Regions from separate parts of the Bradyrhizobium sp. USDA 4354 genome, predicted to be linked through region 2. Evidence: riboswitches for the same ligand, from Rfam matches in the RefSeq annotation. Region 2 holds a riboswitch; each other region holds the start of a gene.
What was found. Region 2 has a riboswitch for cobalamin ahead of metE (5-methyltetrahydropteroyltriglutamate--homocysteine S-methyltransferase). Riboswitches for the same ligand answer to the same signal wherever they lie in the genome.

Region 1 (7,921 bases), 3.0 Mb from region 2:
GCCGCGACCGGTGGCGATGCCTATGCGCAGTTCTGGCGCGATCCGGCGCGCGGACGACCGCCGAACGGCGAAAGCTTTGCGGATCAGGTCGCGCGCGTCCGGCTCGGTCTGTCGCGGATTGGCGCAGGCTCCGCAGCGCTGGTCGTACATTCCGGCACCATCCGCGCCGCGCTCTGCATCGCGCTGGACCTGACGCCGCAAGCCGCCTTGCGCCTCGTGATCGATCCGCTGTCGCTGACCCGGATCGACCGGCTCGCGGGCGGTTGGCGGGTCGTTTTCGTCAATCAGCGGATCAGCTAGGCCGATCCGGCACATTGGCCTGTGCGAACGTCGCCATGCCGTTGTGAAGCGCACAGGCCGAGCGGACCAGCGGCAGCGCGATGGCCGCGCCCGATCCCTCGCCGAGCCTGAGATCGAGGCTGATCAACGGCTGCACGTTGAGCGCGCGCAACACCAGCCGATGTCCCTGCTCCGCCGATTGATGCGAGGCTAGCTGGAACGGCTGGCAGGACGGATTGAGACGCGCCGCCGCCAGCGCCGCGACCGACACGATGAAGCCGTCGATCAACACGGGAATGCGGCGCTGCGCGGCCGCAATGATAGCGCCTGAGATCGCAGCGATCTCGAGGCCGCCGACGGCACACAGGATCTTTTCGGGCGAGGCTCCGGCGACGCCGTGGCGTGCGATCGCCGCATCGATCACCCGCGCCTTGTGCGCCCGGCCGGCCGCATCGACGCCGGTACCGCTGCCCGCGATCTCCTCGGCGCTCACGCCAAGCAGGCTCGCCGCGATCGCGGCGGATGTCGTGGTGTTGCCGATGCCCATCTCGCCGAAGATCAACAGATCGGGCTGACTGGCCTCGGCGCGCGCCACCGCGCGCTGGCCGGCTTCGAAGGCGAAGGCCAATTCCGCCGGCGTGAGCGCAGCTTCGACGCTGAAATCGCGCGTGCCGGAGCGCGGCTTGTCGGTGACGACGCCCGCCATCTCCCCTGGTGCCAGCGTGCCGGCGTCGACCACCTCCAGGCTCGAGCCAAGCTCGCGCGCCAGCACCGAGATCGCGGCGCCGCCACCCGCAAAGTTCGCCATCATCGCGATGGTCACTTCTTGCGGATAGGCTGACACACCCTGCGCGACGATGCCGTGGTCGCCGGCGAAGATGATGATCGGGACCCGCGAAGCGCGGGGCTGCTCCGTCGCCTGCAAACCTGCAAGCTCGATCGCGAGCTGCTCGAGCCGGCCGAGTGCGCCGGTCGGCTTCGTCAGTTGCGCTTGCCGCGCAATGGCCGCCTCGCGATGGACCGCGGAGACCTCCGGGCAGTTCTGGTAAACCCATTCGGGAAGCATGCTGCCTCACTCAACGCCGGCGCTTGAGAATGTAGCTGTCCATGATCCAGCCATGCCGTTCGCGCGCCTCTTGCCGCAACGCGACGATGCGCGGGCCGATCTCGGCCAGCGCGCCGGACATGATGATCTGGTCGGGCATGCCGAGATAGGCACCCCACCAGATCTGCAAGCCCTCTGGATCCAGCGACTGGAACGCGGTGCCGCCGTCGAGCATCACCACCACGGTATCGACACCTTGCGGCCAGCCGCCGTCGCGCAAGCGCCGCCCCGTCGTGACCAGGAACGGCTCGCCGATGTCGTTGAGCGGCAGTGCATGCGCCGCGCACAGCGCCTGGATCGAGGTGATGCCGGGCACGACTTCGATCGTCGGCAAGGGATCGAGCCGCCGCGCAATGCGCAGCGAGGAGTCATAGAGCGACGGATCGCCCCAGATCAGCAGCGCAACCTTGCCATCGCCTTCGAGGTGCCTCGCGATCGTCTGGGACCAGGCCGCGGCCACCGCATCGTGCCAATCGTCCACGCCCTTGCGGTAGTCCGCCTCGGCTGCATCGCGCACGGGAAGGTCGAATTCGGCAATGCGCGTCGTTTTGTTGGTGAGCACGCCGGCGCAGATCGTGCGCCTGAGATCAGCGAGATCAGACTTCGCAGTCCCCTTGCGCGGGATCAGGACGAGATCGGCCGCGTTGATGGCTTGGATCGCGGCGCGCGTGAGCTGCTCGGGATCGCCGCAACCGATGCCTATCAGGGAGAGCGTGAGCATCGCGAGCGCGACGGGCGGCCATCACGGCCGCCCTTTCGCTTGTCTCTCAGGCCGCGTTGTGCAGGCGCGGGGTGACGAGGCCGGGCGCGGTGACGCCACGCAGCGACTTCGCCAGCGCCAGCACGGCGAGATCCGCGAGCGGCTCGATCACGATCACCAGCGCATAGGACCCGGCAAACGCCGCGATGTTGGCGAGGTTGGTCGCACCGAAGCCGGAGCCGTAGAGCGCCCAGAACGCCACCCAGGCGACGATGCCGGACTGATAGGCGGTCGAGAGCGCCAGCGCCTGGCGGTATTGCAGATCGACGTAGGCCGTATTGCGCGGAATGATCCGGCTCGCCAGCGCCTTAATCGCGAACAGCGGCACCAGCAGCGTGGTGACGTTCATGCCATATTGCGGCAGGTCGGTCGGCACGAACAACACACCCTGGAGCAAGAGGCCGAACGCGAGGCCGAAGGCCGCCGGCGCAGCACCAAACAGCAGGAACAGGGTCGAGCCGAGGATGAAGTGCACCTCGGAGACGCCGACCGGGAAATGCGGCAGGACCTGGAAGAAGGTGAAGACGAGGCCCGTGGTGGCGAGCGTGCGCGCCGCGAACGAGCGGGCGCCCTGCTCGCGCACGGTTTCGGCCGCAAGCTTCAACGCAACACCGCCTGCGGCGATGCCGGTTGCGTAACTCAACACGAGCTTGGCGCCCGTCACGACCTCGGGTTCGATATGCATGGCTCAATTCCTTCCTGCCGTCACACCCGACGGCCTTGGCCTCAAAACGTGCAGGGCCGGTCTCCTGGCTCGCGGTTCACAGGGGTTCTCCGGCCTTCCCGGACCTTGCGGCCCAGTGGCTGATCGGAGCCCCTCACCGCTTACAGTCGCGGGGGCGGCTGGGGTTTTGGACGCCGCAACTGGGTCCGCCCACCCCCATTCCCGATTATGCTCAGGCGCTTTGCGCCGCGTCGAGCACCATGCCTCTCTTGTGTGCCCCTTTCGCCGAGCCGGCGTCAAGGGGCGAACCGCTGCCGGAGCCGTCATGACGGATAATCCCCCGCCAGCGCGCCGAACAGAATCACGGCCGCGGTGGAAGCGGCCCCGCCGCGCGCAAGCTGCTCGGCGAGCTCGGCAATGGTGGTGCGGACCAGCCGTTCGTCAGACCGCCCGAGGGATTCGGCGAACAGCGCCGGGGTGGTTGGGGCAAGCCCATGTTCGATCAATTTTGCGGCAAGCGCCGGAAAGGTGCGCCGGCCCATATAGACCACGGTCGTGGCCTCGGGATCAGCCAGCGCTGCCCAATTCAGGTTCGGCGGCAGCTCGCCAGTCACATCAGCACCGGTGATGAACTGCACCCGGCGAGAGGTATGCCGACGGGTCAGGGGGATGCCGGCCTGGGCGGCGGCGACACAGGCGGACGTGACACCGGGAACGATCTCGTAGCCGATGCCGGCTTCGCGCAACGTTTCCAGCTCCTCCTCGAGCCGGCCGAAAACGCCGGCATCGCCGGACTTGAGCCGCACCACGCGCGCGCCGGTTGCGGCATAATCGACCAAGAGACGGTTGACGTGGTGCTGCTTGGTCGAGGGACGCCCGGCCCGCTTTCCCACCGCGACGAGATTGGCGCCGGGCCGGGCGAGATCGAGGATCGCACCGGAGGCAAGATCGTCATAGAGCACGACATCGGCCTCGCGCAGCCGCGCGGCGCCCTTCACCGTCAGGAGCTCGGGATCGCCGGGGCCGGCGGAGACGAAAGAGACAAAACCGCTCACCGGTCCTCCGCGATTAGATGGAAGAACGTGCCCGTGGCATGGCCTCGGCGCGAGCCGGTCTCGGCAATGACCGTGCCGGTTGCGTCGTGCACGACCGCCAGCGGCGTATCAGGCTGGGCAACGATGGTCGAATAGTGGAACTCGTGGCCGCGCAGGCGCGCGCCGACCTCATGCCCCGGCATCGGTGCAGCCAGTTCGGCAAGACGATAGCCGAGATGCATGCGGCGCTTGGCAAAGCTGGTCTCCAGGCCGAGCAGCCCCGCCATCTCATGACGGACGCCGTCGGCGTCGGTCAAAACGGCGCCCAGCACCATATAACCCCCGCATTCGCCATGCACGGGCCGTGTCTCCGCGAAGCCGCGAAGGCCGCTGCGAAAGCGTGCATTGGCCGCGATCCTGCCGGCATGAAGCTCGGGATAGCCGCCGGGCAGCCAGCACACGTCGGCGCTCGCATCGGGCGCTTCATCGGCCAGCGGCGAGAACGGCACGATCTCGGCGCCCGCCGCGCGCCAGGCCTCCAGCATATGTGGATAGACGAAGGAGAAAGCGGCGTCACGGGCCAGTGCAATGCGTTGGCCGGGCGGCGTCACATTCAGACCGCTCGTCGTCACTTGTGGTGACCAGCTGGCTGCCGATCGCAGCACCGCATTGAGATCGACATGCTCGGCGACAAAACGCGCGGCCTCGTCGATCAGCTTGCCGATCTCGGCCTGCTCCTCGGCCTGCACGAGGCCAAGATGCCGCTTCGGCAGGCTGATCTCGGCATGGCGCGGCAGCGCGCCGAACACGTCAATGCCGGAATCCTTCAGCGCGCGCCGCACGAGATCTTCGTGCCGCGGGCTGGCGACGCGGTTGAGCACGACGCCCGCAAGGCGCACGCCGGCGCGGTAATCACGAAGGCCTGCGGCGATCGCCGCCGCAGTTTGCGCCTGGCCCGACGGATCGATCACCAGAACCACCGGCCAGCCCAGCATCTCCGCAATGTCGGCGGTGGCACCGGTGCCGGAGACGCCACGTGCAGCAACACCGTCGAACAGGCCCATCGAGCCCTCGACGAGCACGATATCGGCGTCCGCACCGCGGCTGACGAGATGCGCGATTGCTCCGCGGTCCATCGCCCAGCTGTCGACGTTGACGGAGGCGCGCCCCGTGGCGGCGGCGTGGAACGCCGGATCGATGTAGTCGGGTCCGCTCTTGAAGCACTGCACGTTGAGGCCGCGATTGCGCCAGGAGCGGGCGAGCGCCAGCGTCAGCGTGGTCTTGCCGACGCCGGAAGCAGGTGCGGAGATGACGAGGCCGGCCGCCATCACGATGCCTCCGGAAAGCGCGGCTCGGCGCCGACCGGCCGGTAACGGCGATCATAGTCGGCGGCATAGAGGCGGCTCTCGTCAAAATCGGCCGCGCCAAGCGTCTTGCCGACCAGGATCAGCGCGGTCCGCTCCATCTCGCTGCCCACAGCAGCATCGAGCGTGCCGAGCGTCGCGCGCACGATACGCTGCTCCGGCCAGCTCGCGCGCCAGACGATCGCGACCGGACAGTCCGCACCGTAATGGGGCGTGAGCTCGGCGACGACTTGGCCGAGCAGATGGATCGAGAGATGGATTGCGAGCACCGCGCCGGTCGCGGCGAAGGCGGCGAGCGTCTCGCCCTCGGGCATCGCGCTGGCGCGGCCCGGCGTGCGCGTCAGCACGACCGTCTGAGCAAGGCCGGGCAGCGTCAGCTCGGTTTCCAACACTGCCGCAGCGGCAGAGAAGGACGGCACTCCAGGCGTCACCGTGAAAGGGATACCGAGCGCGCGCAGACGGCGGAGCTGCTCGCCCATCGCCGACCAGATCGAAAGGTCGCCGGAATGCAGCCGCGCGACGTCCTTGCCCTCGACATGCGCCGCAGCGATCTCCGCGATGATCTCGTCGAGCGACAACGGCGCGGTGTTGACGATGCGCGCGCCGGGCGGGCAATGCGCCAGCACGCCCGTTGGCACCAGCGAGCCGGCATAGAGGCAGACCGGACAAGCGGCGATCAGGTCGCGGCCACGCAGCGTCAGCAAATCGGGAGCGCCCGGCCCGGCGCCGATGAAATGCACCGTCATGCGCCGTCTCCCTCCGCAATCGCCGCGGTCGCAGTGCGATCCTGCGAAACCACACGTGTTGCAAGCAATCGCGCGCGCGGGCCGGCAGCGGCAAGCGCCGCTGCTTCGGCCACCGATCCCGTGCCGAACTTTTCTGTGACGAGATTCGACTTCGTGAGCGTGTCGATACCTGCCAGCATATCGGCCGGAACAGCCCTGATGGGCACACCACACTCTCGTGCGAGTTGCTTCAGCGCGTCGGTGTCGGCTTTGTCGCTGACAGTTGCCACCGCCGCAAGCCCTTCGGTACCGCCGGCCGCCAAAAGCGCTTCGCGCAGCGAAGCCAGCGTCACATCCTGTCTGAATCCGAGCCCGGCGACCTTCATCGGACCACACTCCATTGCACCACGGCCCGTGCGGTCTCCCAGGACCGGTAACGGCCGAGCGGAGCGGCATGTGCGATCTCGACCCGCATCAGCTCGCCGCCGTGGCGCTGGTGCAACTCGCCGAGCAGCGCTTCCGTTTCCAGCGTGACTGAATGTGCAACGAGACGCGCTCCAGGTGCGAGGCGCGACCAGATCGCATCAAACAACGCGTTGTCGAGACCACCGCCAATGAAGACGGCATCCGGCAGTTCTAACCCGGCAAGAGCTTCAGGTGCCCTCCCCGTGGCGGCTGTGACCCGATGCGCCAGACCGAACGCGGCGGCATTCTTGCGAACGTTCGCGGCGCGATCCTCGCGCGCTTCGAATGCAATCGCCTTCCCGCCGCACAGCGCCCACTCCACCGAGATCGAACCCGAGCCCGCGCCGACGTCCCACAGCCGTTCGCCGGGCCGCGGTGCCAGCGCCGACAAGGCGAGCGCGCGCACCGGCCGCTTGGTGATCTGGCCGTCGTGGACGAAGAGATCGTCTGAAAGACCCGAACTGCGGGGAATGCCCTGTGTTCCCCTCGCCAACACCGCCACCGCGACGAGATCAGCGGCGACCTTTTCGGCAAACAGGTCGACGCGATGCTGGTCAGTGTATTCCCGTGGCCCGCCAAGCGCCTCGAGCGTCCACATCAGTGACGCGCCCCATCCGCGCTCGGTCAGCCATTTCGCGAGATCGCCGACCGCCGCTGCGTCGCGCATCAGGCAGATAATGTGCGCATCTCGCACCAAATGCGGCACCAGACGCTCGAACGGCGCCGCATGGAGGCCGATGCACCTCGTGGCCTCCAGTCGCCAGCCCAAGCGCGCGGCCGCAAGCGAGAAGGTCGACGGCGCGGGATGCGCGATCCATTCGTCGCTGCCGAGCTTCTCGGCGAGTGCAGCGCCGGCGCCGTGCCAGAACGGATCGCCGGAGGCGAGCACCACCGTCGGTCGGTCGCGGCGGCTCAGCACGACATTGGCATCGAACGGCACCGGCCACGGCCGGCCGCGGCTGCCAACCTCCGCAAGAGCGAGATGGCGCTCACCGCCGAAGACGGTTTCAGCCTTGGCGAGCGCCTTTCGGCTTGCCTCGGACAGCCCAGCAAGGCCATCTTCGCCGATACCGATGATGGTCAGCCAGGGATCAGTCATGATTCGCGCCCTCATTCTGGGCGGAACGGCCGATGCGAGCCTCCTCGCCGCGGAGTTCGCGCGCGCCGGGATTGACGCCGTCTATTCCTATGGCGGCCGCACCCGCGCGCCCGCCGATCAGCCGCTGCCGACCCGCATCGGCGGCTTCGGCGGCGCGAGCGGCCTTGCCGACTACATTCGTCGTGAAGCCATCACGCATGTGGTCGACGCAACGCATCCGTTCGCCGCCGAGATGAGCCGCAATGCCGTCGCCGCTTGCGCGGAGACGGGCGCGCCGCTGATTGCGCTGGAGCGCGCGCCCTGGGCCAAAACGCCCAACGACAACTGGATCGAGGTCGTCGACGTCAACGCCGCCGTCGCCGCGCTGCCCGAGGCGCCGGCAAAAGTGTTCCTCGCCATCGGCCGCCAGCACACCGCGCCGTTCGC
Region 2 (7,921 bases):
GCTCAAGGCTCGCGATCCGGATGCAGCTGCAATCGTCGGCGATCTCGCGCTTGAACACCAGGAAGTCATCGACCGTTTGCACCACTTCGCGCGAGCTATTGACGCCATCCTCGCGGATCGTGAACTCTTTCGGCAAGACGTCGGCAATATCATACGCGACTTTATAGTACGCGAGCGGCGCCACATGATGTGGGAAGAACGAGATTTCTTTCCGGCCGCACTGAAGGCTCTCTCGGCACAGGAATGGACCGAAATCGCTTCCGCCGTCACCGATCATGGAGATCCGCTGTTCAGCGAGACAGCGGCAGCCACTTCCGATGCGCTAAGAGCGCATATTCTGCAATTGGAGCAAGAAGCTGAGGCAGAGCGGAGCTCGGTCGCGTTTTCGTCCGCGAGCAACCCGTGATACGGCGCCCAGACGGAGGGGCCGTATTGACCGCTGCCGTTTCACAGTAGGAATTAGACCTCATGCTCATCCTTTCGAAATGAAAATGGGGGTGTTCGCGGGCACGTAGGCTGCCGTACCGCCAAATGGCTTCTGCGCACTATCATCGCTTCCTCGACCACCGGTGCAAACGGCATGGCCGAGCCTTCCTGAGCTCTGGCTCCGGCACGTTCCACAATGTGACCGTCGCAAGTCTGGTAGTTGCGCAGTGACATTGCGCGAAACGGATGCCTCTCATGTCCGCCGACCCATAAGGACGGACGATTGCGGCCGCGCGGGTGCGGCGAAGCACTCCCACTCCTTCCCAGCCGGCTGAATGATCGTACCGTAGCCGGTTCGACCCACAGCACGCCAACTACGAGGCACTGCTCGCCCGGGTACGTTTAGGACGAACGGCAAGGCGCTGGAAGTACGGTCTAACTCTGCGCCGAGCCGAGTCGTGTCGGATCCGAGATCGCCATCACTCAACTGGCCTATGTTGAGGGCAGGGCCACGCTCACGGCTGAAGAGCACCCTATCGGCAGCAGTGCCATCTTCAAGCTCGTGACATCCTCCGCGTGGTCCGCTCATAGACTCTCAAACAGAGGCCCAAGCCGAAACCGACTATTGTTTGGAACCGGTCGACCAAGGACTGCCTTAAGCAGGTCCAAATCAATAGCAACCGCTCATGCATTGTCTACGCTTGCGAGATCCTTGGAGCCGGGTTTTTCGTATCGTCGCGCTGATCGCGCATAAGGTTTCCAGGCAGGAAAGCACACCGAGTTTGCGGCTCGTGCCCTGCGGTGACCGCCCGGCATCACCGTCCCTCGTCGCGGTCGTAATCGTTGCCGACGTGCTCTTGAGCGACAAACCTTAGTGTATATTCATAAACCTCAGGCTATACGGCCGCATACCACGGCATAATTGAGCTACGCTGAGCTTGTGCTTCAATTGGGCTCAGATTTTCGGCGAATGTCCTTGCCGTGATCGAACCGGCGGTTGTCCTCTCTTCCGCCGATGGAAGTCCGCGCGATGCGTCAGCGTCGCTCCTCCCAGACTTTCGCCCGGCCCGCGAAGCGGGGCCGGGCTTTTTTTGTGTTCCCAAACGCTCCATCGATTATCGAGAGCGCAAATGACCGCAAGAGGATCAGCTTTGTCGAGAAGAGAGCCAAGCCCGGATCAACGGCCTCGCGGATCGAATGCAGCCCGCAGTTGGCGGGCGGCAGCGACCATGTTCGCTAGCGCCGGCCGAACCTCCTCCCATTTGCGCGTCTTCAGGCCGCAGTCCGGATTGACCCAGAGCTGCGTATCCTGCAGCCGGGTCCGAGCCAACGCCATCAGCTCCTTCATTTCGCTGGTCTCGGGAACGCGTGGAGAGTGGATGTCGTACACGCCCGGCCCGATCTGATTTGGATACTCGTAGTTCCTGAACGCGTCGAGTAGTTCCATTTTCGAGCGCGACGTCTCGATCGAGATGACATCTGCGTCCATTGCAGCGATCGCACCGATGATGTCGTTGAACTCCGAGTAGCACATATGTGTGTGAATTTGCGTTTCATCGGCGACGCCCGATGAGCAGATGCTGAAGCAATCCACGGCCCAGTCGAGATAGGCCGTCCAATCCGATCGACGCAACGGCATTCCTTCGCGCAGTGCGGCTTCGTCGATCTGGATCATTGTCGCACCAGCATTCTCGAGATCGCGAACTTCGTCTCGGATCGCGAGCGCAATCTGGCGGCAGACCTCGCTTCTGGGAATATCATCGCGAACAAAGGACCAGTTCAAGATCGTCACCGGTCCGGTCAACATCGCCTTCATCGGCTTCCTCGTTAGTGATTGCGCGTAGCGCCACCAGTCCACCGTGATAGGCCTCGGCCGCACTACATCGCCAAACAGGATCGGTGGCCTGACGCAGCGCGAGCCGTAGGACTGCACCCATCCGTTCCTGGTAAATGCGAAGCCGGCGAGTTGCTCGCCGAAGTACTGCACCATGTCATTGCGCTCGAACTCGCCGTGCACGAGGACGTCGAGACCGATGTCCTCCTGCCAACGTACGGCGCGCGCAGTCTCCTCCTTGAGGAACCTGTCGTATTGCTCGTCACTTATCGCGCCTCGCGCATGCGCCGCACGGGCATTCCGGACCTCTGTGGTCTGCGGAAACGATCCGATGGTCGTGGTAGGAAAAGCCGGTAGTCCGAAACGGTTGCTTTGGATCTCGGCACGACGGGCAAATGGGCTGGCGCGCCGACGCATGGTCTGATCGATCGCTTTCATCCGTACAGCGACATTGGCATCACGGATTTTCGGCGAAGACCGGCGGCCACTCGCGGCACATTCCGACTCGGCAAGAGATAGCGCAACATTCTGGTCGCCTGCGAGTGCCCGCGCCAGGATCGTAAGCTCCCGCATCTTCTGGACCGCGAAAGAAAGCCAGCTCTTGACGTCGGAAGCGAGCCCGGTTTCGAGTTCAACATCGACCGGCACATGAAGCAGCGAGCAGGATGGAGCAATCTGTACACGATCCTTGCCGAGCTTCTCAATCGCGGGTTCGAGCCGCTGGCGCAGCGACGACAAATTCGACCGCCATACATTCCGGCCGTCGACGACACCGAGCGACATGACGAGATCACTTCGGCCGCCAGCGATGATCTGGTCCAACAACTGTGGCGCTCGAACCAGATCGAGGTGCAGTCCGGCAACCGGCAGGCTCAAGGCGGTGTCCAAATTGTCCCCGAGCTCGCCGAAATAGCTGGCAACTAAGATCTTGATGGCCGGCCCCTCCTTGGTGAGCCGGTCATAGGCATGTCGCAACGATTGTCGCGCCCTCTCATCCAGATCAAGAACCAGGCAGGGTTCGTCGAACTGAACCCAATTTGCCCCACGTCTGGCCAATTCCTGCAGAACCTCGATATAGGCCGGTATCAGTTCATCCAGTAATGAGAGTGGCTGGAACGCAGGATCGGGACTCTTGCCGAGCTTTAGGAATGTGACCGGCCCGATCAGGACAGGGCGGGTCTGAAAGCCAAGGGCCTTGGCTTCGTCATACTCCTCGATCGGCTTGCGAGAGCATAGCCTAAAAGTCTGTCCCCTGTGAAACTCGGGGACCATGTAGTGGTAGTTGGTGTCGAACCACTTGGTCATCTCCTGCGCGGGTGCGCCAAATCCGCGCGGTCCGTGACCGCAACTCGCATCCTGATCGTCGCATTGTGATCCGCGGGCCATAGCGAAGTACGTCTTGAGCGAAATGGATTCGGCGTTCGAGGCGTAGATCTCCGGGATGGCGCCAACCATGAAACTTGTGTCGAGCACCTGGTCATACAGCGAGAAATCGTTCGATGGAATGACCGTGACTCCGATAGATCTCTGACGAGCCCAGTTCGCGGCACGCAGGCCAGCTGCGTCCTCGAGCAACTGCTGTTCGCTGCTTTTTCCGGCCCAATAGCTTTCTAGAGCGAGTTTGAGCTCGCGCCTTGGACCGATGCGTGGCGTTCCGAGCGTGGCAACCGGAAGGGAGAGAAGAGACATAGCGTTAACCCCATGTTGGGGGCAAAGGCCAGGGCGGACGCAGGCAGGGGAAGTCGCGCGGTGCGACGGCTGCTTGGCGCACCACCGGGACACCCCGCCCGTGGACGAATATATTGTCGGGGCAGGTCTCCTGGCTCGCGGTTCATCGCTGCTGTCCGGCCTTCCCGAAGCCGCGCAGGCTTCAGTGACATCGTTGGACAGCGGCTCGCCGCTCACAGTTGCGGGGGCAGCGCCGGCATTTTCACCGGCTTCCCTCTTAGCTCCGGATCAAGTGGAAACCGGAGAACCTCGACGACTTGGATTATCGGCAAGAGAAGTCTTCCGTCAACCTCTCAGATTATGTCTCAAGCTGATGCTGCGAGATCTGCTACGCGAATGATCGTGCATCTCTATCGTTGAGACGATGTAGAAGCGCTCTCCAATCAGCGATATCGGAATGACCATCGCAGCTGCCCGCGGGCCGCACGCCAGATCGAAGGGACAAACGCGGCTTGCGCGGTCGGGACTGCTGGCTCGAGCTGAACGCATTTGATGCGAGTCCCGGCTTCCCAACGGTTCTTGAGTACGTCCGCCATTCAGCCCCCCTTCTCGACCAACAGGATCCGTGTTGAATAAGCCCAAGACACCTGCCGAAAGCCAGCAACATACCCGGCGAGCACGTGATTTGCGGGGCCAGCCAGACCTCAAATGCTCGGCGGTGAAGATCGGCTTTCGCGTCGTTGGGCATCGAGTGCAAAGCTCAGCTGGCTGAGGCTGCTCTCGACTTCCGGAGCGCCGCATGTCGCGAAAGGAGCGCCAATCGCGCCGTGGCCCCTTGGCCGTAAGTGCCAAAAGGCATGGCAGAGATCGAAAACCCACATTCCGACAACGATAGCGAACCAAACGATTCAATGGCGGCAAACGTGCTCCCAATTCTCATTAGGAACTCGGCGCCGAGGCATTCCCCTGCGCCGTCGAATATCCAGTGCGTGACGAGGATGCATAAGCCGCGCTGGAAAGGCTGAACGGAAACATCGAAACGTGCGCAAGTCGGAAAGTCGACAAAGCGGACACAAAACCGGTGCGAATTGCCGTCTATTGCGTGGCACGAAGAATGCAGGTCCTCGGCATGCCCAGTCCCTCCTGCTGGGCATGTCCAGCACAGCAAATTGAGGCTGTCGTTGGCAGTGAAGTTAGCGGCGCGTGACATAGAGGGGAGCGCCTGCTCGCACGGGACACCGTCGGTCTCCCCGTCGCGTCGCCGCTAACTTCTTGCGCTCGCGCATAACAGGTTGAAGGTTGCTCGCTTTGGAATGACGTGTGGATGAAACCAGATAGGCTGACAGTTATGAGGAAAATGTCTGCAAGACGCGCGTTATGGTTTTGTCTCTGTCAATCCCTGATCTGCTTGGCCGGGCTGGCTCCGACGAGCAACAGTGTTCGCGCCAACGAGAGCCCCCTTATCGAAAGATTCAAGTCGACGTGGCGAGCGCAAGACGGCGAGACAATAGATGAAATTATCTCCAAGGTCTCGAAGGTGGCACAGTTCGTCCCGCGAATGTGGGGCGTCGCTGAACTTGACCAAAATGACCATGTGCTCATTTGGTGGGCCAGGCACCGAGATGAGACATTAGGCGAACAGAAGGTTATCGCCTGGAAGATCGCGCACGACGGCACGTTTCAACTTGCGTCGACTTATGCAAAGCCGATGGAATTGGGCTGGCGCGCCCTGGCGCTCTCGTTGATCGCCAGTGAAGTCAAGGATGGCGAAAGGGACGCAAATCTTCGCTTTCTGCATGATCCGAGCAACTTCAACTTTGTGACGACCACGCAAGGCCGGCTCGGCGATCTTCTGCGGCAGGGCCGCTGCACTATCGTTGAACCTGTTGGAGTGGACTACTTGCCGAAGCAGAATGACAAACCGACCGAGAAAGGTGATCTGTGGCGCGTTTTGCTTTTGGTGAACTGTGATATCCCAGGGCCCCGTTTTTTTACACACAACGGGGTCATCGCTTTCGAGAAGAGCGAAGGGCAAGATTGGAAGCCGCAATCCCCCTTTGCCGAGCGTATCGCGGCCTTTCCTCCTGGCTCCTGGTTCGCTCGCATGGAGCCAAAGGATCGGGAAGAGTAGAGGGGAGCGAACGCCCTCGGTAAAGTGGTCGGGCAGAGCAAGATGGCGTCGCAGCTCCTTTACCGCCGAACGCCTCAGAGCAACTGCAAGACATATCAGCTCAGAAACAACAGTCGCGAGCCTTTCCCGCAGGCTTCGGCCCGTCAGGAAAAAATCGGGCAGCACGATCACCTCCGATTCTTTCTGAGAGGAGTCGAGCTCAGCGGCGCGTGCCAGCAGGCGAGATTGGCCCCCGGCGCACCCGACGCAGTGGGAGGACACCAATCTGCGAGGGAACCAGCTCTCCATGCCACTCTTCAAGGGACCGGGCCTGGTGATGCTCGAGCCCAAGCCCGATCCGGCGTGGCGCATCGCGCGACTGACTGGAACCCGCAAGAGCGTGAGCATGCCGATGCCGAGGCGGCACGCGGGATCGAGTGCCGCGACGAAACCCGTTAAGACAGGTATCGGGCAGTGTTAGCGGGCCGGCATACCCCCTGAGCACCGCCCTTTTTCCGAGTACCCCCGGCGAGGAGCCCCGGAGCCGTGCGCGAGGTATCGAGGACCGAATTGACTCGGCGCTACATTTCCTCGCGCGCATTCGTCTGCGCGTCATAGATCCGGATTTGAAGCATGGGAAAACGTTTCTTTAGTTCTGCTCCGCCTGCCCTGGCGCCGTCTCTGGTTGCGAATTCGGCTCTGAGTCGGCCGTCCACTTCAAGCGCGTAAGAAGAGACCGGCAATTCCCGGGGGGCTGCAACCATTTCATTCCCATTGTGTAGTGACGTTGTTGAGAATGATTTGTAGCTTGAGTCGGCTAAACCGCACCAGAGCTACCTGCCCGAGTGCCGCGATGGGGCAACCATGTTGTGAATTTAGGCCTCGCACCGAATGGCATCATGATGGCACTCGCGATCGTCCGAACACGCCCCTCGCCCGGTGCGCGTATACGACAAAGCCACGGAGGTTGCCGTTCCAAATTCCCTGGCGCAAACGCACGCCCTCACGCCGGGCTTGCTGGGTAAATCTCGGTGAAGCGTACTACGTGAGACCGGCCGCCAGTCGCGCCGCCTGAGTCATGACAATCCGGCCCTTGTACGAACGCGGCGGCGGCACCACGAAAGATTATGGTGCAGCGCAGACGTGCGAAAAGCCATAACGCAATTGGCATCAACGATCATCCCGGCTGACTCTCCGAAGGAGGGCTCCGGGTTTTGCGCGGTTTGCGCAAACGATACCGGTTCATTTTACGCAGCGGGCAATTGAGCTGAACTCCGTGGCGCCTTTGTCCAGATCTCAGAGGAAGCGAGACCAGATTTCTTTCGAACATCAGCCTTTTCCTGACAAGAATTTACGGCGAAATGTCATCGCACTCGCTGAAACCGTCGGCAGCCTTGCCGATGTTGGTTGCAACAATGCATAACCAGGTTGCTCCTCCCCGCCTGACTTCCATTCGAGCGCGAAGATTCACAGGCGACCTTTGTTCTTCAAGCGCGTGAGAAACAGCGTTCCGAGGCTCGGCTTTCTCCCGCCTACCGAGTTCGCGGCTGAGCGATGGGGATCTCCTTCTCAGGTCGAGGAGGTGCAGTGCGCGCCCGGTGAGAGAGACCGGCGAGGCTCGAAGGATACCGCGACACGCACACGGGAAGAAATCACTTGAACCTCACGCAGCGTCAGGTCGTAGCTTGGAAATGACGGTCATGCTTTCATAGAGCAAACGTGGAAAGATGCCGGCCGAATAACGGACATAGCTTTTAAGCAGTCGAATGTGGCGGCGCCGGATCGTGCGTGAACATGAATCAAGAGCGAGAGGTTATTGTCGGGATGAAACACCGCATAATGATGGTCGCATTGTTCGCTGTCATCACATCTCCGGTCTGCGC
Region 3 (7,921 bases), 3.0 Mb from region 2:
CCACGGCCCAGGTCAAATTCTGCTTCAGCAGCGTTTCGCCGAGCGCGTCGATCGGCGCAACCTCGAAGCCGACTTCCGCGAGGTCGAATACCAGGGCTTCGACCGAGGCAAGCGCATCGAGACCGACCGCATGCGCGATCTGGTGCGGACGGCCCGGATAGTTCGACAGCACGATCGCCAGCCGCTTCTCGCCGGCCGGCGTCTCGGCAAGGCGCCGCCAGGCCGCTACGCGCGCGGCGACGGCCTTCACACGCTCCGCGTCGGGCCTGTGCGCCAGATGCGAGAATTGCAGATCGGGGTCGCGCATCTCGGCCGATTTGAAGCTCACCACGCCCGCAAACAAGCGGCCGTCGACTTCGGGCAGCACCACATGCATCGCGAGGTCGCCGGGAGACAGGCCACGCAGCGATTCCGCCCAGTCCTCACGCCGCGCCGTCGAGAGCGCGACCTGGAACACCGGGCAGGATGCGGCATCGAACGCCGTGGTGCCGTCGTCGCCAACCGCGGAAAACGCCGTCGCATTGACGATCGCAGCCGCCGGATTTTGCGCAAGATGCGCGCGCAGCCAATCGGCGACGCCCGCGGCCTTCAGCGAAGTGACGAACGCGCCATGCGCGTCAAAGCCCTCTTCGCGCAATGCCGCGATGAGTGCATCCACGGGGCCGGTGTCGGCAGCGGTGAGATAGGAGCGATAGAACGTCACCAGCGCGCGCGGCTTCCCCTCGTCGCCCACCGGCGCAGCAATGACGCCTCGCGCAGGATCATAAAAGCCCATCTCGGGCACGCTCATCTCGCCAACGACCGGGCCAGCGTAGAGACCTGAGGCGAGCGCAAGCTGCGCAATCGCGGCCTGCGCCGCGACCGGACCGCCGGTGTCGCAGAGCACCTTGAGCCGCCGCAGCGTCGAGACCGGCAAGGTCGAATACGCGTCCAGCCGCGGGTCATCGCGCCCATCGGCCGGCAGCACGGCCAGCACGATGTTACGGTCCTTGGCGAGCTGTTGCAGGGCTGCGAGCCCGTACGGCCAGTAGGACTCACCGCCGATCAGGCGCACCAGGATGCCGCGCGCCTGCGACAGCGTGCGCTCGACATAGGTGTCGACCGACAGCGGATGGCGGAGCTCGGAAAGATTCGCGAGCCGCAGCGACGGCAGGCTGCCCTGGCCACGCCGCCAGCCGGCCGCGAACGCGGCGAGATCGGAATCCGAATACGAGAGCACCACGAGATCGGCCGGGTCCTGGCCGATGTCTCTTGGCGTCGCGGTCTCCTCGAGACCGCGGCTCTCGCGGAAGACGACGTGCATCAGATAGCTAATCCTGACCTGATCGCGGCCTCATCGATGTCGCCATGCTCGCCGATCACGACGAGCTTTGACTGCCTGAGACCCGCGGCCCAGGGCTTGTCGAACTGGTGGCGCACGCGCTCGCCGACCGCTTGCAGCAACAACCGCATCGGCTTGCCCGCGACTGCGATATAGCCCTTGGCGCGCAGCACGTTTTGCTCGCGCGCCAGACGCTGCACGGAAGCGACCAGCGCATCGACGTCAGCAACTTCCGGAAGATCGATCACGACCGAGGCGAAATCGTCGTGCTCGTGCTCCTCCTCGCCATCATGATGCGAGGGCCGCGCGGCGAGATCATTTTCGGCCGCCGCGCCAAGGCCGAGGATGACGCGGGCATCGATCGCGCCATCCGTCACGGGCAGCATCGGCACGCGGCGCGGCATCTCGGCGCTGATCGCCGCCTTGGCGGCTTCGATTCCAGCCACGCCCGCAAGGTCGGCTTTGGTCAGCAGCACGATGTCCGCGCAGGCGATCTGGTCCTCGAACACCTCCGACAGCGGCGTCTCGTGGTCGAGATTCTCGTCCGCCGCGCGCTGCGCTTCGACAGCCGCCGGATCTGGCGCGAAGCGGCCGGCGGCCACAGCTTCGGCATCAGCCAGCGCGATCACCCCATCGACCGTGATGCGCGAGCGGATTTCCGGCCAGTCGAACGCCTTCAGCAGCGGCTTTGGCAGCGCCAGGCCCGAGGTCTCGATCAGAATGTGATCGGGCCGCACCGGTCGCGCCAGCAATTGCTCCATGGTCGGAATGAAATCGTCGGCCACCGTGCAGCAGATGCAGCCATTGGCGAGCTCGACGATGTTCTCCTCCGGGCAATTGGCGTCGGCGCAGGACTTCAAGATCTCACCATCCACGCCCTCGCTGCCGAACTCGTTGACGAGCACCGCGAGCTTCTTGCCGTTCGCATTGCTGAGCAGGTGCTGGATCAGCGTGGTCTTGCCGGAGCCGAGAAAACCGGTGACCACCGTCACCGGGACTTTTGCGAGCGAGTTCATTCGGCGGCCTCCGGCACGACGGGGATGGGGGGAATGCGGGCAAGCGATTGCTTGCGGAATATTTCCGGCCGGCTGCGCCAGGGCACGATGCCATCCGGCGCAGCGGCATAGGCCGCAGCGCCTGCGACCACGTCGCGCGCGTTCGTATCCGACAGGCGGCCATAGACATAGGACCAGCGGCCGGGCGCGCTGAGCGCGACCGAGCAGCCCTGGCTGCAGGCCGACAGGCATTCGACGGGAACCACATTGACGCCGTCGGGCACGCCCGCGTCGACGATCGCACCATGCAGGCGCTTGCCGGGCGTGGTCTCGCCCTCGCCGAGCGTCTGGCCGGCGCGGCAGGTGATGCAGACGTGAAGTGTGACGGTCATCGCCTCTTCCAGATAACAGCGGGAGGCGATGAGGCACACGGACCATTCTTCAGAAGGCCCGTTTCCCCGTCGCGGAACACCCCGTCCGCCGGTCCAAAACTCGTCCGCGCTGGCAGGTCTCCCGGCTTGCGGAGCAGGGTTTTGGCCCTTCGATCCCCGCCTTCCCGATTCCAAAGGGAATCAGTGGCTTCGGGCATCTCTCCGGTCACGGTCGCGGGGGCGGCTGCAGTTTGGATCCAAATCTTGCCGATTCGGACCCTATCGCATTCCCTCTTCGCCTGTCATAGGACAGGAACCAACGCCGGACCACCATTTGCCGGTGGCCGCCACTTGTCAAGCCGAAGGACCGGGACCGATGACGCCTGAACCGGATACCCAAACAACCGAGGAAACCGACGCCCGGCACGCCCAGAAAATGGCGAAGAAGAAGGCCGCCCGCGACAAGATCATGGCGACCAAGAGCGGCGAAAAGGGCCTGATCATCGTCCACACCGGCGCCGGCAAGGGAAAATCCTCCTCCGCTTTCGGCATGATCGTCCGCTGCGTCGCCCATGGCTTGCCTTGCGCGGTGGTGCAATTCATCAAGGGCGCCTGGGATACCGGCGAGCGGCGGCTGCTCACCGGCCATTTCGGCGATCTCTGTCAGTTCCACGCCATGGGCGAAGGCTTCACCTGGGAGACGCAGGACCGCACCCGCGACATCGCCGCCGCACGCGCCGGCTGGGAGAAGGCCAAGGAGCTGATCCTTGACGAGCGGCTGCGCATGGTCGTGCTCGACGAGATCAACATCGCGCTCCGCTACGACTATCTCGACGTCGCCGAGGTGGTCGAATTCCTCACGACGCAGAAGCCGCCGATGACGCATGTCGTGCTCACCGGGCGCAACGCCAAGGACGAGTTGATCGAGATCGCCGACCTCGTCACCGAGATGACGCTGGTCAAGCACCCGTTCCGCTCCGGCATCAAGGCTCAGGCCGGCGTCGAGTTCTGAAGGCACGATGGCACGCGCGCTGATGATCCAGGGGGCCGGCTCGGACGTGGGCAAATCGCTCATCGTCGCCGGCCTGGCCCGCGCCTTCACGCGGCGGGACTTGCGCGTGCTCCCGTTCAAGCCGCAGAACATGTCGAACAATGCCGCCGTCACCATCGACGGCGGCGAGATCGGCCGTGCCCAGGCGCTTCAGGCCCTCGCCGCCGGCGTCGAGCCGCACACCGACATGAACCCGGTGCTGCTCAAGCCCGAGACCGATGTCGGCGCGCAGGTCATCGTTCACGGCAAGCGCATCGCGACCGCCCGTGCGCGAGACTATGCGGCGATGAAGCCGTCGCTGATGGGTGCAGTGCTCGAAAGTTTCGAGCGGTTGAAGGCGCGCTCTGATCTCGTGCTAGTCGAGGGCGCCGGCAGCCCGGCCGAGGTGAATTTGCGCAAGGCCGACATCGCCAATATGGGCTTCGCGCGCAAGGCGAACGTGCCGGTCGTGCTGGTCGGCGACATCGACCGCGGCGGCGTCATTGCCCAGCTTGTCGGCATCAAGACGGTGATCGACCCCGACGATGCCGCGATGATCCAGGGCTTCGTCATCAACAAGTTCCGCGGCGACCCCACGCTGTTCGATGACGGCTACAGGCTGATCGAGCAGAAGACGTCCTGGCGCGGCCTCGGCGTGCTGCCCTGGTTTTCGCGCGCCGGCGAGCTGCCCGCCGAGGATGCGCTCGGCCTGCGCGATGCGCGCAAGCCGGGCCAATGCAAGATCGCCTGCCTCGCGCTGTCGCGAATCGCCAATTTCGACGATCTCGATCCGCTCAAGCTCGAGCCGGGCATCGATCTCGTGATGGTGCGTCCGGGCGACGCGATCCCCGGCGACGCGCGCCTCGTCGTCATTCCCGGCTCCAAATCCACCCGCGGCGATCTCGCCTTCCTGCGCGCGCAAGGCTGGGACATCGATCTCCTCGCGCACTACCGCAGGGGCGGTCATGTGCTCGGCCTCTGCGGCGGCTATCAGATGCTGGGGCACAGCGTCGCCGATCCCGATGGCATCGAAGGCGCTGCGGGCGAGACACCGGGCCTCGGACTTCTGGACGTGAAGACAGTGATGAGCCCGCAGAAGACGTTGACGCGGGTTGTGGCCGTGCATGCCGCCACGGAGCAGCCGATCGAAGCCTACGAGATCCATATCGGTCGCACCGAGGGCCCCGATTGCGCCCGCCCGTTCGCGAAACTGAACGGCGGGCCGGAAGGCGCGGTCTCGCCGGATGGGCGGGTGCAAGGCAGCTATCTGCATGGCCTGTTCACGTCGGACGATTTCCGCAAGGCGTTCTTGGCGAAGCTCGACATTCCCGCGGGCGAAGAGCCCTATCACGCCAGAGTGGAAAGCGCGCTCGACGCCCTCGCCGATCACATCGAAACCCATCTCGACGTCGAAGGCTTGCTCGCGCTAGCGCGCTAGGACCGCGGCAAGGCGCGCCCATTCGGCTTCGCTGCCGGGAAGCCCGAGCCGCAGCCATGTCGGCTGTTGCGCGAACACGCGCGACCATATCTGGTCGCACGCGAGCCGCTCTTGAGCAGCAAGCGCGTCAGGCGTCTGGTAAAGACGAAACAGCTGTGCGCCGCCGATGAGCCGCCAGCCTTGCGAATGTGCCATCGCGTCGAGACGAAGACAGTCGTGTGCGAGCCGCGCCGACGTTGCCTCCGCCCAGGCATCATCGCGTAAGGCACGACAGCCGATTTCGATCGCCGCGCCCGAAACGGGCCATGGACCCGACATCGCGACAAGCCCGTCGATGTCGGCGGCATGACCAATGGCGAATCCTAGCCGCAGGCCGGCCAAGCCATAAAACTTTCCGAACGACCGTAGGATCAACAGTCCTGGTCGATCCGCTTCGGGTGCAAGCGACAGCTGCGGATCGGCATCGGCAAAGCTCTCGTCGATCAAAAGATGGCCGACGCGTGACAGCAGCGCGAGCAGATCCTTGCGCGAATGGCACCGCCCGTCGGGATTGTTGGGATTGACAACGATCGCGAGGTCCGCGCCCGCCAGCGCATCGAATTCCCCGACTTCCTCGACCTCCCAGTCCGCGGCCGACAGGACCCCGGCAAATTCATTGTAGGTCGGCGCGAGGATGCGCGCGCGCCCGGGCGTCGCGAGTTGCGGCAGCAATTGAATGACGGCCTGAGCACCGCTCATCGCAACAACCGGTGCGCTCGTGCGATAGGCGTGCCGCGCCGCATGATGCAGCGCCTCGATCTCGGCGCGCGACGGCAGCGCGCTCCACGCGCGCGCGCTCACCTCGCCCACGGGATACGGCAGCCGGTTGATCCCCGTCGACAGATCGATCCAATCCTCCGCGCGGCCGCCAAACCGCCGCTGGGCCAGATCGAGATTTCCACCGTGTTCGCGCATGCCCCGTTCTTTCATGCGAAAGCCAGGACCGCAAGGAGGCCGGCGAGCAGCAGCATGGCGCGACGGTAGACGGTCAGTGCCTCGCCGATGTCGGCGGCGCGCGGATCGCGCGCGCCTTCGTTCAGCCAGGGCTCGTCGGTCGCGCTGCCATGATAGATGCGGGGGCCGCTGAGCCGTACGCCAAGTGCGCCCGCCATCGCCGCTTCCGGCCAGCCGGCATTCGGCGAACGATGCCGGCGCGCATCGCGCGTCATGCACGACAGCGCCTCCGATCGCCTCGGTGCCAGCAGCACGAACAGGAATCCGGTCAGGCGCGCCGGTATGAAATTGGCGACATCGTCGATGCGCGCGGCTGCCCACCCAAAGGCTTCGTGTCGCTCGCTGCGATGGCCGATCATCGAATCCAGCGTGTTGATGGCCTTGTAGCCGAGGATTCCGGGCAGGCCGAACAGCGCGCCCCAGAACACCGGCGCGATGATCCCGTCGGAGGCGTTTTCCGCGAGGCTCTCGATCGCCGCGCGCGCGATGCCGGCTTCATCGAGCGCTGCGGGATCGCGACCGACGATGCGCGAGACCGCCTCGCGCGCAGCGGCGGTATCGCCGGCGCTCAACGGCTTCGCGACAGCAGCCACATGATCATGCAGCGAGCGCAACGCCACCAGCGGCCAGGCCAGGATGCCGACCAACACGATCTCGATCCAACCTGCGGGAAGCATGGATTGAAGCCCCCAGCCGAGCGCGATGGAGAGCGCAATCACCACGAGTGCGCCGGCCACGCCAGCAGCTCGGCGCCATGCCGGCGGATCAGACGCGCGATTCCAGGCGGAGTCGATGGCGGCAATCAACCGGCCGAGCCAGGTGACGGGATGGCCGATCCGCGCGAACAGCCATGACGGCCAGCCCAGAAAGGCATCCACCGCCATTGCCACCACCATCGCGCCCGCAAAGCTCACGCAAATCTCCTGTTTCACTCCGCCCCTGTTGCGCAAGACGGCGGCTGAGCGCAAGCCCCTCGCCGCCTGATTTCGGCTTTGTCTTTGGCCGGATTTGATGATTAGTGCTGGCCGACAGGAGACCTTCATGGCCGTTATCTTGATCACCGGCGGGGCGCGATCGGGCAAGAGCACCCGGGCGGAAGCGCGCGCGCGCAGCTTTCCCGGCCAGCCCGTGTACATCGCGACGGCCGAAGCGCTCGATGGCGAAATGGAGGAACGCATCGCAAGACACCGCGCGCGACGCGGAACCGATTGGATCGAACGCGAGGTGCCGCTTGATCTCGTGCAGGTGCTAGTCGCAACCGATGGCGGCAGCGCACGACTGGTGGACTGCCTGACACTCTGGCTCTCCAACCTGATGCACGCGAAGCGCGACTGGGAGCACGAGGTGAATGCGCTTGCCGCCACCCTGCTCCATCTCAAAAGCCCGGTCGTGCTCGTCACCAATGAAGTCGGCCTCGGCATCGTACCCGACAACGCGCTGGCGCGCAGCTTTCGCGACGCCGCCGGAATCATGAATCAGATCATTGCTGGCGTCGCCGACGAGGTCGAGTTCATCGTCGCCGGCCTGCCGATGAAGCTGAAATGATGCCGCGCGCCGAACTCTTGCGGGACGTCGTCGCCGATCTCCGAATCGCAGCGTCATTCGTGACGATCCTGCCCGTGGCATCGTCGAAGCCCGCCGGTGACGGTGCGATCGCGCGCGCGACCTGGGCTCTGCCCGTCGCGGGACTGCTTGTCGGCCTCGCCGGCGCCTTGGTCTACAAGATCGCCATTCGCTTCGGACTGACACCGAACCTTGCCGCCCTGCTCGCGC

Region 1: linked by a shared signal. The riboswitch ahead of ACVIIV_RS30890 (energy-coupling factor ABC transporter permease) and the one ahead of metE (5-methyltetrahydropteroyltriglutamate--homocysteine S-methyltransferase) in region 2 are both predicted to bind cobalamin.
Region 3: linked by a shared signal. The riboswitch ahead of ACVIIV_RS30955 (DUF1636 family protein) and the one ahead of metE (5-methyltetrahydropteroyltriglutamate--homocysteine S-methyltransferase) in region 2 are both predicted to bind cobalamin.

The regions. Positions count from the first base shown of each region.
Region 1 covers NZ_JBSSDC010000001.1:6,611,027-6,618,947, forward strand. The annotation lists gene ACVIIV_RS30875 (histidine phosphatase family protein) at 1-300, shown strand, start outside; gene cobT (nicotinate-nucleotide--dimethylbenzimidazole phosphoribosyltransferase) at 293-1,345, opposite strand; gene cobF (precorrin-6A synthase (deacetylating)) at 1,356-2,105, opposite strand; gene ACVIIV_RS30890 (energy-coupling factor ABC transporter permease) at 2,152-2,829, opposite strand; cobalamin riboswitch at 2,867-3,086, opposite strand; gene cobA (uroporphyrinogen-III C-methyltransferase) at 3,132-3,863, opposite strand; gene ACVIIV_RS30900 (cobyrinate a,c-diamide synthase) at 3,860-5,170, opposite strand; gene cobM (precorrin-4 C(11)-methyltransferase) at 5,170-5,952, opposite strand; gene ACVIIV_RS30910 (cobalamin biosynthesis protein) at 5,949-6,317, opposite strand; gene cbiE (precorrin-6y C5,15-methyltransferase (decarboxylating) subunit CbiE) at 6,314-7,495, opposite strand; gene ACVIIV_RS30920 (cobalt-precorrin-6A reductase) at 7,494-7,921, shown strand, end outside.
Region 2 covers NZ_JBSSDC010000001.1:3,612,788-3,620,708, reverse strand. The annotation lists gene ACVIIV_RS16660 (hemerythrin domain-containing protein) at 1-406, shown strand, start outside; gene metE (5-methyltetrahydropteroyltriglutamate--homocysteine S-methyltransferase) at 1,604-3,949, opposite strand; cobalamin riboswitch at 4,053-4,255, opposite strand; gene ACVIIV_RS16650 (nodulate formation efficiency C protein) at 5,466-6,059, shown strand; gene ACVIIV_RS16645 (thermonuclease family protein) at 7,833-7,921, shown strand, end outside.
Region 3 covers NZ_JBSSDC010000001.1:6,624,442-6,632,362, forward strand. The annotation lists gene cobN (cobaltochelatase subunit CobN) at 1-1,303, opposite strand, end outside; gene cobW (cobalamin biosynthesis protein CobW) at 1,303-2,337, opposite strand; gene ACVIIV_RS30955 (DUF1636 family protein) at 2,334-2,708, opposite strand; cobalamin riboswitch at 2,803-3,023, opposite strand; gene cobO (cob(I)yrinic acid a,c-diamide adenosyltransferase) at 3,064-3,699, shown strand; gene ACVIIV_RS30965 (cobyric acid synthase) at 3,707-5,155, shown strand; gene cobD (threonine-phosphate decarboxylase CobD) at 5,144-6,109, opposite strand; gene cbiB (adenosylcobinamide-phosphate synthase CbiB) at 6,121-7,062, opposite strand; gene cobU (bifunctional adenosylcobinamide kinase/adenosylcobinamide-phosphate guanylyltransferase) at 7,190-7,693, shown strand; gene cobS (adenosylcobinamide-GDP ribazoletransferase) at 7,690-7,921, shown strand, end outside.